3 regions of the Arthrobacter sp. B3I9 genome follow, and region 2 is predicted to be linked to each of the others. Evidence: riboswitches for the same ligand, from Rfam matches in the RefSeq annotation. Region 2 holds a riboswitch; each other region holds the start of a gene.
The links. A riboswitch is a leader RNA that binds a small molecule or an ion and turns the genes downstream of it on or off. The one in region 2 is predicted to bind S-adenosylmethionine.
Positions count from the first base shown of each region.

Region 1: it holds a riboswitch for S-adenosylmethionine, as region 2 does, so the genes downstream of both, QFZ65_RS12635 (AmiS/UreI family transporter) here and QFZ65_RS18450 (cobalamin-independent methionine synthase II family protein) in region 2, are expected to answer to the same signal.
Region 3: it holds a riboswitch for S-adenosylmethionine, as region 2 does, so the genes downstream of both, QFZ65_RS00035 (ABC transporter substrate-binding protein) here and QFZ65_RS18450 (cobalamin-independent methionine synthase II family protein) in region 2, are expected to answer to the same signal.

Region 1 is NZ_JAUSYO010000001.1:2,699,285-2,702,552, reverse strand. Features, by position in the region: gene QFZ65_RS12640 (acyl-CoA dehydrogenase family protein) at 1-893, opposite strand, end outside; gene QFZ65_RS12635 (AmiS/UreI family transporter) at 952-1,590, opposite strand; SAM riboswitch class IV at 1,630-1,743, opposite strand; gene QFZ65_RS12630 (LacI family DNA-binding transcriptional regulator) at 1,939-2,991, opposite strand; gene QFZ65_RS12625 (sugar phosphate isomerase/epimerase) at 3,232-3,268, shown strand, end outside.
Region 2 is NZ_JAUSYO010000001.1:3,998,725-4,001,992, forward strand. Features, by position in the region: gene QFZ65_RS18445 (adenylosuccinate synthase) at 1-1,130, opposite strand, end outside; SAM riboswitch class I at 1,417-1,521, shown strand; gene QFZ65_RS18450 (cobalamin-independent methionine synthase II family protein) at 1,530-2,738, shown strand; gene QFZ65_RS18455 (uracil-DNA glycosylase) at 2,927-3,268, shown strand, end outside.
Region 3 is NZ_JAUSYO010000001.1:1,808-5,075, reverse strand. Features, by position in the region: gene QFZ65_RS00040 (ABC transporter permease) at 1-52, opposite strand, end outside; gene QFZ65_RS00035 (ABC transporter substrate-binding protein) at 59-1,723, opposite strand; SAM riboswitch class I at 1,818-1,907, opposite strand; gene QFZ65_RS00030 (lytic transglycosylase domain-containing protein) at 2,227-2,979, shown strand; gene QFZ65_RS00025 (hypothetical protein) at 3,031-3,231, opposite strand; gene QFZ65_RS00020 (DUF993 family protein) at 3,142-3,268, shown strand, end outside.

The DNA of each region.
Region 1 (3,268 bases), 1.3 Mb from region 2:
GCTTCGGCAGCGTAGGCGCGGGCGGAGACCTGGCCGACGACCTGAAGGATTTGCGGGTCGGCGGCGAAGGAGTCGGCGTTGCCGTGGGAGAAGATCCTGGTGCGGTCGCGGACCTCGGCGGCGATTTCCCGTTCGGCGGCCTTGATGCTTCCGGCCAGCACGGCCAGGAGTACGGCTTGGTAGAACGCTGTCTGGTACTTGAATCGCGTGTCGAAGTCGATGACGTTTCCGGCCTCGACCTCTGCATCCGTGAACGTGCTGGTGCCGGAGCCTGTGGTGCGCTGGCCAAAGCCGTCCCAGTCGTCGGAGTGTGTGACCCCGGGCTGGTGGGCGTTGACGACGGCGATCACCTTGACGTCGTTATCGGTGCGCTGCGCGAAGGTGTCAATCCAGTCGGCGAAAATGCTGCCGGTGGAGTAGTACTTGGTGCCGTTAATCCGGAAACCGCCGGTGGTGCTTTCCGGGTCCGGGCTGACCTTGGTGATGACATCGCCGATCTTAACGGTGCCCACCTCGGTCCAGGAGTTGCCGGCGATCTCGCCCTTGACGAATCGTTCCAGCCACACGGCGCGCTGCTCGCCGGTGGAGACCAGGCGGTCCTCGACGAACGCGAAGTGCCCGCGCAGGGCCTGCGGAATGTTCGAATCGGCTGCGGCGAGTTCGGTGAGCAGGCGGAAGAGCTGAGGCAGGGAGGCGCCGGACCCGCCGTCGGACACGGGTACACGGAGGGCACCGAAGCCTGCCTGGGTGAGTTCCTTGATTTCGGCGAAGGGCAGCCGGTGGTCCTGTTCGCGGGCGCTGGCGCCTTCGGCAATGCGTGCGAAGATCGGACGGAACCGGTTGGCGAGGGTCTCGTAGTCGACCTGGTCGGTGGCGGCGGTTAGTGATGTCATGGGATTGCCTTTCGTGAACGCTGGGAGGGAATCGAATGCGTTGGCCGTTGGAGAACGTTTAAGCGGAAACGGGTTGGGCCGCTGCGGCTGGTACGGGGCCGGCAGGATTCCGTGGACCACCGGACTTGCTGATGGCCAGGGCCGCCGTGAACAGGCCGGCGATGACGACGGCAGTGATGCCCGCCAGGAACCATCCCGCCGGCCACGCGCCGGAGAGCCCCAGCAGCGCCGGCGCCGTCGTCGTGATTTGTCCTGTGAGGACGGCCGCCCAGCCGGTGAATGCCGAGAGGGAGGATTTTCCCCGGGCCAGGACAAAGAAGAACAGGGACCACAGGACCGCCCAGCTCAGCCACAGCACCGACAAGAAGGGGTCTTTTGCAATGTTGGCGGCAGAGTAGAAGACGGCGAGGAGAGCTACCAGGGCGCAGAACCAGCCGACCCCGGCCGACTCAAGGTTAAGCACGGCGTTGAGCCCGACGTAGAGGTACGTGATGCCGAAAAGGACGATGCCGGCAGCTCCCAGCAGCAGTTCACGGTCACCCCCGGCGGCAGCAGCCAGGAGCACGGCCAGCAGCAGCTGAAGGGTGCCGATGACGATGTTGAAGACGCCGCTGTCACGGGCCGGGATGCGGCCCAGAAGCCCGAGGCCGTTGATCAGGAGGGCAGCGCCCGAGAGGATCAGGCAGATATAAGACATGGAATATTTCCGTCCACGAGGACGCCACGCTGAAGCGGGGCTCGATGCTTGCCGCAGCGCTTTTGCGAAGCGGCCGGATCTTCACCTGGGGCACCCCACCACGAAGAGGGTTGCCGTCCAACAAGCCAGGGCTCAGTGCTGGAACTCTTGATCTGTAACTAGGACACTATGGGCGCGGGCCGGGCGCGACAAGAAAGTTGACCCCGTATGAAGGGAGGCAGTGAAGGCGCTGAGCATCTGCCGCGGGGATGAGGGAAAAGCCGGTGTCGTCCTGATCTTAAGCGGTGACGGGATAGCCATTGCAAGGAATCAGCTGGAAAGCGGATTCAGCAACAGCGCGGCGCGTGGTCAACGACTGCGACCAGTCCGGTTTCTCGCGGTTCCCACCGGCGCGGGACCGGTGGAGCCCCGGACCGTGAGGTGGGTGGGCATCACGGACCGGTTCCGGGTCCCGCCGCCCGCCAGGGGGTTCAGCTGGGCCAGCAACATGGACACCGCCACCCGGCCGGCCTGTTCAATCGGGGAGGCCATCGTGGACAGGGGAGGATTGCAGAAATCGGCGCCGAAGATGTCGTCGCAGCCCACAATGCTCATGTCTTCCGGGACACGGAGGCCGCGTTCGCGCAGGCGCTGGAGCATGCCGATGGCGATGAGGTCGTTGAACGCGATGCAGGCCGTAACTCCTCTGTGCACAGCGGCATCAGCGGCTGCCGCACCGGACTGTGTCTTGGGGGCGAAAGGTCCGAGCATACGCACATCCACTCCGCGCTCCTCGGCCGCCTCTGCCAGGGCAGTCCAGCGGCGGGTGCTGGACTGCGAAGTAAGCGGCCCGGCAATGTAGGCGACGTCGGTGTGGCCCAACGAGATGAGGTGGTCGAGGGCCTGGGTGGTGGCGGAGGGTGTGTCGATCAGGACTGCGGGCACCCCGGGGACGTCGCGGTTAACCGTGACCATTGGCGTCTTCGCTGCAGCGGCCAGCAGTGCCTCGTCACTGAGCCGGGAGGCAGCCACCACGATCCCGTCAGCACTCCTGCGCAGCTGCTCCATGGTGCTGGCTTCCACTTCATCGGATTCCTCCGTGTCCACCAGCAGCTGGGTGTATCCGACGGCCTTGAGTTGGAGCTGGGTACCCCGGATGAGGTCGAAGTAGAACGGGTTGGTGATGTCAGGTACCAGCACGGCCACGGCACCGCTCCGCCCGGAGCTCAGCGCCTTGGCCTGGCTGTTAGGAATGTAGTTCAGCTGCGCTGCGGCGGCCTCAATCCGCTGGCGCGTCCGGATATTGACACGGCCGGGGGTGGAGAGCGCCCGGGAAACTGTGGAGGCCGCGACGCCGCAGAGCGCAGCGACATCATGAATGGTGGGCGGGCGGTCCACTGCTGCTGGTCGCGTCGTAGCCACGGCGCTCCTCTCTGAACGTGTCGGCCGGGCCGTCCTGGCCAGCTTGAACGGGCTCGCCTGTGACTGCCACCACAGGGGTGGTCAGCCAAGAATGCCATAACTGCCCGCAGCGTGGCAACCGGTTGTCATTCGATGGCAGCCCTAGCTAAGCTGAAGCACACACCGTATGTGAACTGCCTCACCGCACTGGAGCCGGAATGCGAGCTGCCCGCGCGGCGGCCACGAAACCCAGGAGACCACGTGAGCACAACAAAAACCGCAGTCTGGCCGCTCTCAG
Region 2 (3,268 bases):
GTCCAGCCCTCGAAGTACTCGAAGATCGGCTTGGCGTGGTGGAACTCGGTCTGGGTCATCGGCATTTCGTCGTGCCGGACACCATCAACGTCGTAGGCCACGCAGACCGGGATCTGCTCGATGCCGGTGAGCACATCGAGTTTGGTGACGAAGTAGTCCGTGAAGCCGTTGACCCGGGAGGCGTGGCGCGCCAGCACGGCGTCGTACCATCCGCAGCGGCGCGGACGGCCGGTGTTGACGCCGAACTCGCCGCCGGTCTTCTGCAGGTACATGCCCATCTCGTCGAACAATTCTGTGGGGAACGGCCCGGCGCCGACGCGGGTGGTGTACGCCTTGATGATGCCGATGGAACGCGAGATCCGGGTGGGGCCGATGCCCGACCCGACGGAGGCGCCGCCGGCCGTCGGGTTGGAGGACGTCACGAACGGGTACGTGCCGTGGTCGACGTCCAGGAACGTGGCCTGGCCGCCTTCCATCAGGACAACTTTGCCCTCGTCAAGGGCGGTGTTCAGGACGAAGGTGCTGTCGATAACCAGCGGGCGGAGGCGCTCTGCGAAGGACAGGAAGTAGTTCACGATCTCGTCCACCTCGATGCTGCGGCGGTTGTAGACCTTGACCAGCAGACCGTTCTTCTGGCGGAGCGAGCCCTCGACCTTCTGGCGCAGGATGGAGGCGTCAAAGACGTCCTGCACCCGGATGCCGAGGCGGGCCACCTTGTCCATGTAGGCCGGGCCGATGCCGCGGCCGGTGGTGCCGATGGCCCGGCTGCCGAGGAAGCGCTCGGTGACCTTGTCCAGCACCTGGTGGTAGGGGGCCACGAGGTGGGCGTTGGCGGAGACGCGCAGCTTCGACGTGTCCGCGCCGCGGGCTTCCAGTCCGTCAATTTCCTGGAACAGGGCCTCCAGGTTCACCACGCAGCCGTTGCCGATGATCGGAACCGCGTTCGGGCTCAGGATGCCGGCCGGAAGGAGCTTGAGCTCATACTTCTCACCGCCCACGACGACGGTGTGGCCCGCGTTGTTGCCGCCGTTGGGCTTGACGACATAGTCAACCCGGCCGCCAAGCAGGTCAGTGGCTTTACCTTTACCTTCGTCGCCCCACTGGGCTCCGACGATCACGATTGCTGGCATGGGATCCTCCCCCATTCGTTCGGGCTGACCTTCGGTGATCCACCAGGGAGCCATGGGATGCTCCGAGGTGCTTCGCCTGGGGTCAGCGCCGTTCATGAGAATGCCCCGAATCTACCGCTGTGCTCTTCCATCAACGCCAGAGTCCGGGGCTCTTACCACCCAAGTTTAGCGGATAGGGGCCCGTAGCCCGTAGCGGGTGTTGACGCAATATGCGCCAGCCGGGCCTGCAGGCGACATACTGCAACCCCGACTTGCGGAACATCCGGCAGTGCAATTGAGTGGGAGTTGACCATCCCGAGCGGCCGAGGGACCTGGACCTTTGACGCCGCAGCAACCCTGACCGGCACCCGCATGTGACCGGCAAAGGTGCTACCGCCAGGACCGATGGAAGGAACCGCTATGCTCCCGAACACAGACCACATCCGGGTAACCCACGCCGGCTCCCTGCCCCGCACCCCCGAATTGATCGCCGCCAACAAGGCCAAGGAAGCGGAGGGCATAACGCCCGAATTCCTCGACCTGCTGGAGACCTCCGTTGTGGACGTGGTGCAGCGCCAGAAGGACCTCGGCATCGACATTGCCAACGACGGCGAATACGGGCACACCATGTCCAGTTCCGTTGACTACGGGGCCTGGTGGAACTACTCCTTTTCCCGCCTCGGAGGCCTGGTGCCGACGGACGTCGACCGCTGGGCCGACGCAAAAGTGCACCGCTCCAGCCCCGGAAACATCGTCCTGACCTCCTTCCCGGACCGGCGCGACCGGCAGAAGTTCGACGAGGCGTACAGCGACCCCTCATCCGGAATCCTGGCGCACCGCCGGAGCGTCACCCAGCCGAAGATCGCCGGGCCCCTGACTTACACCGGACAGGCACTCGTGGCTTCGGACATCGCCAATCTCAAGACCGGGCTGGCCGCGGCAGGGCTTACCGAGGGCTTCGTTGCGTCCTTGTCCCCCGGGTCCTGCGCCCGCGTCGCCAACGAGTACTACGCAAGCGATGAGGAACTGCTCTACGCCTGCGCCGACGCCATGCGCGAGGAGTACAAGGCCATCATCGACGCCGGGCTCACGGTACAGCTCGACGACCCCTCACTGGCCGAAAGCTGGGACCAGATCAACCCCGAGCCAAGCCTGCCGGACTACCTCAAGTTCATTCAGCTCCGCGTCGAGGCCACGAACTGGGCCCTGCGCGATCTGCCGCAGGAGCGGATCCGGCTGCACGTCTGCTGGGGCTCCTGGCACGGGCCCCACACCACGGACATCCCCTTCGCGGACATCATCGATTCCGTCCTGCAGATCAATGCCGGCGGCTACTCCTTCGAGGCCGCGAACGTCCGGCACGAACACGAATGGCGGGTCTGGGAGAACACAAGGCTTCCCGAGGGCAAGGTCATCATCCCCGGCGTCGTCTCGCACGCCACCAACGTCGTGGAACACCCGGACCTCGTGGCGGACCGGATCGTGCGGTTTGCGCAGCTTGTTGGCCGGGAAAACGTGATTGCGTCCACGGACTGCGGCCTCGGCGGCCGGGTGCATCCGCAGATTGCTTTCGCCAAGCTGGAAGCACTCGGCGAGGGCGCACGCCGTGCCAGCCGGAGACTCTGGTGACCGGCTGGAGCCCTCGGGGGTTTCCTGGCCGGTCCAGCACGTCGCGGGGCTTGATAGACTGATAAGGATCGACTCGGAATCGGTCCACCTCACCTTTTCAATCCACACCATGTTTTGGCGTGCCCGTACAACGGCGAGCCGTGCACGGCCTGGCAGCTTGACCAATCCCGCAGGAGACTCAGCAATATATGACAGCCTTGGCTACTGAAAATTTTCGCGAACAGCTACTGAGCCGCCGCTACGAACCTAGCGTCGCAGCCGTAAACGAGCTGTGCGACACGCTCCAGTCCGCCAAGCCCGGTACGAATGTCGCGTACGTGGACCCCATCCATGACGTCGACGAGTGCCGCATCATCAGCCTCTACTCCAACATCGGCACCGCCGACCCGTCCGGCTTCATCACCGCCGGTGAGGACGAAGCGGCCACCCGCATGCTGGGCATCCAGTGGAAGCTGGGCCTGCGGCCGGAGTTCGTCATGCCCTGGAACGTCCACCCGTGGAACGTGGCAGGCCAGCCCAACGGCAAATTC
Region 3 (3,268 bases), 4.0 Mb from region 2:
GCCAGATGACGAGCAGCGCCTGCCCGAGGCGTCGCGCAACGTAGAGGCCCATGATCGGCTACTTGCTGTTCTTCCAGGCGCCCTGGAAGATCGGGGCGGTGCCGGAAGTGAAGTCGACATGCGCCTTGGCGTTGGCGCCGTAAACCTGGACTTCGTCCCAAAGAACCAGTGCCAGTGCCTGGTCCACCACCAGAGCACGCTGTTCGTCCGAGACCAGTTCTTTGTGCTTGGCGCTGCTGGTGGCGGCGCGTTCGGCGGCGAAGAGCGCATTGAGCTGCTGGTCGGCATTCAGCGTCTGGGTGTTCGTCGCCGGTCCGAAGACCGGGCCGAGGCCGCCGTACACGAACTGCCGCGTGCCGAAGAACTCCACGTTCGGATCCTTCATGGCCGTGGCCAGGAAGGTGTTGTCAGCCGCACGGTTGACCAGCTTCACGCCGATCTCCCGCCACTGCTGTTCGATCAGCTCGAAGGCAGGTTTGATGACAACCGAGTTGTTTGACGACGTGACGGTGACTTCGAGCTTCTGGCCGTCCTTGGCCCGGATGCCGTCGGCTCCGGGCACCCAGCCCGCTTCCTCCAGCAGGCTCTTGGACTTGTCCGGGTTGTAGGCCAGCTCCGCGGACAGGTCAACGAAGTCCGGTGCTTCACGGTTCAGGATGGAGCCGGCGAGCTCGTAGCTGTCGGAGAGCACGGTGTCCTTGAGCGACTGCCGGTCGATGCCGAGTTGCAGGGCCTGGCGGACCTTCGCGTCGGCCAGCTTGCCGTTGCCGATGCGCACCGCCGCCATGTTCGAGGTCAGGTCGATGCCCTTGGCCGGGAGGACCTGGTTGCCGCTGCCGGCCAGGGTTGTTTCATCCGCGGGCTGCAGGCCGCGAACCAGGTCAACCTGGCCCGTCTGCACGGCGCCGGCACGGTGAGCCACCTCCGGGAGGTACTTCACGACGACTTTATCCAGGTAGGCGGCCCCCTGGTTCGGAGCACCTTCCGGAGCCCAGGCGTAGTCTGCGCGCTTGGCCAGCACAACTTCCTCATCGGCCTTTTCGGATTCGAAAGCGAAGGGTCCCGAGCCCGAGATTTTCGCGATGGCTGACTGTCCGGCGTTGTCCAAGGTGAGGGTCTTCGGTGAAACGAGTCCCGCGGTGACGGAGGACGTGGCCCGCAGGAAGTTGGCGTCGGGGGAGGACAGGGTCACCTCCACCTGGTCGCCGCCGATGACCTGCGAGGACTTGTAGGCGGAGAAGTCCACGTTCGGCTGGATCTTGGCACTCTCGATGCCCTTCCCCAGCGCATCGAGGTTGGCCTGGACCGCGGCCGCGTCCAGGGGTGTTCCATCACTGAAGGTGACTCCCGGGCGGATCGTGAAAGTGAACTTTGTCTGGTCCTCGCTCGCCGTGAACTTGCTGGCGATCCAGGGGACGAGCTGGCCCTTCTCGGCGTCGAAGTACGTCAGCCGGTCCAGCACGCTGTTCAGCACGTTGGCCTTCTCGTAGAAGCGTGCTGCCTGGGTCTGGAAGTTGTTGATCGGCGTGACTTCCGCGAAAACGAACGTGCCGCCCTGGACCGGAGCGCCGTCCCGGGCGGATTGCCCCGCCGCTGCGCCGCCGGTGCTGCCGCCGCAGGCGCTCAGGGCCAGGGCCGCGGCACTCAACAGGGCCAGCACGGCCAAGGGCCGGCGCTTCGTCGCCGCCCGCGAAGGGGAAGTGCGCGTTTCGTTGGTATCCATCGGGATCCTCTCGGTCGTGACCAAGGGACTCCGAGACCGACCGCGTTCCCGGCGCAGGACTCAACGCGCACGGTGGAACGTGGGATCTCGGCAATCGCCATCGGTCCTGGCTTTAGCACCGTGCCCCGAAGGGTGGTTGCTACGGCGTCATCGAGCCAGGTCTCTCAGCCGATCTGGATGGTGGAAATTCGCTTTCGGGGAGCTTTCGCTCCCATCCGGCCGCTTCACGCCCGGACAGTGTCCACTTTCGTGCATAATCTTCGATTCACCAACAATGACGACACGTTCTGCAACAAACGAAGGAGAAGGTGCGTGCCGCCGTCGGACATTCCGGGCTGGGGGACCGGGCGCCTTTGCTTTATCCCCAGAAGCCACGGCAGAGTTGCATGCCTTCGCACCCGCGGCCATGATGTACGTTGGCCTCCCTTCGGAACAACTTAGGAATACGACGCATGCCCTGCATCCAGCGGATCAATATCGGCCACCGGGGTTGTGGGTAGCCCGTGCTCCGTCTGAAACGCCTGGCAGTGTTCACCGTGTTCGCATGCTGCGTCGTCACCGGGTTCTTGTTCTGGGCGCTTCCGTTGTCCGGCGCGCAGGCCCGCGGCGTTAAGCCCCCGCCGCCGCGGGCGGAAGCCAAACTGGTGGAGCTGCCGACTGGCACGACCTCTGCTGTGGAGATAACCCCGAGCGCGGACGCGCAGTGGATCATCCGGGCTGCGGCTCAGACCGGCATCCCGGCCCGCGCACTGCAGGCCTACGTGGCCGCTGCCGGAACGGCCAACAATTCCACTCCGGCCTGCGGGATCGGCTGGAATACGGTGGCGGCCATCGGCTTCGTCGAGTCCGGCCACGGAACGCACGGTGGGGGACACCTGACCGCCGCGGGGCAGGCGAGCGGGCCGATAATAGGCCCCAGCCTTGACGGCGATGGGTTCGCCGCGATCGCTGACACGGATGCAGGCGCCCTCGATGGTGACGCGCGGTGGGACCGGGCCGTGGGGCCCATGCAGTTCATCCCCTCCACGTGGCGGTATGCCGGGCGGGACGGGAACGGGGACGGCAAAGCCGACCCCTTCAACATTGACGACGCCGCGCTGAGTGCGGCCTCTTACCTATGCGCCCGCGGCCGCGACCTCACAACGGCCAGGGGCTGGACAGACGCCATCTACTCCTACAACCAGTCCGATTCGTACATCGACAAAGTACGCGGCCAGGCCACTTCCTACGCCGCGCAGGCTGGCGCTGCCGATTAAGCAAAGAGGAACCGCCGGCGCTTGCCGGCGGTTCCTCCTGGCGTAGCTCGCTCAGTCGGCGGCGTGTGTGGCTCCGAGCAGGTCACGCACCCTTGCGGCGATTTTGACGAACTCGGGGTTTTCCATGGTTTCCCCGTAGTCGCGGTTAGTCCCGAGCGGGACATCGAGCGTCTCGAGGATGCGGCCTGGACGCGGGCTCATGACGACGACCCGATTGGCGAGGAACACGGCTTCGGCTACCGAGTGGGTCACCAGGATCACCGTGGTGCCTGTTTCGCGCCAGATCCGA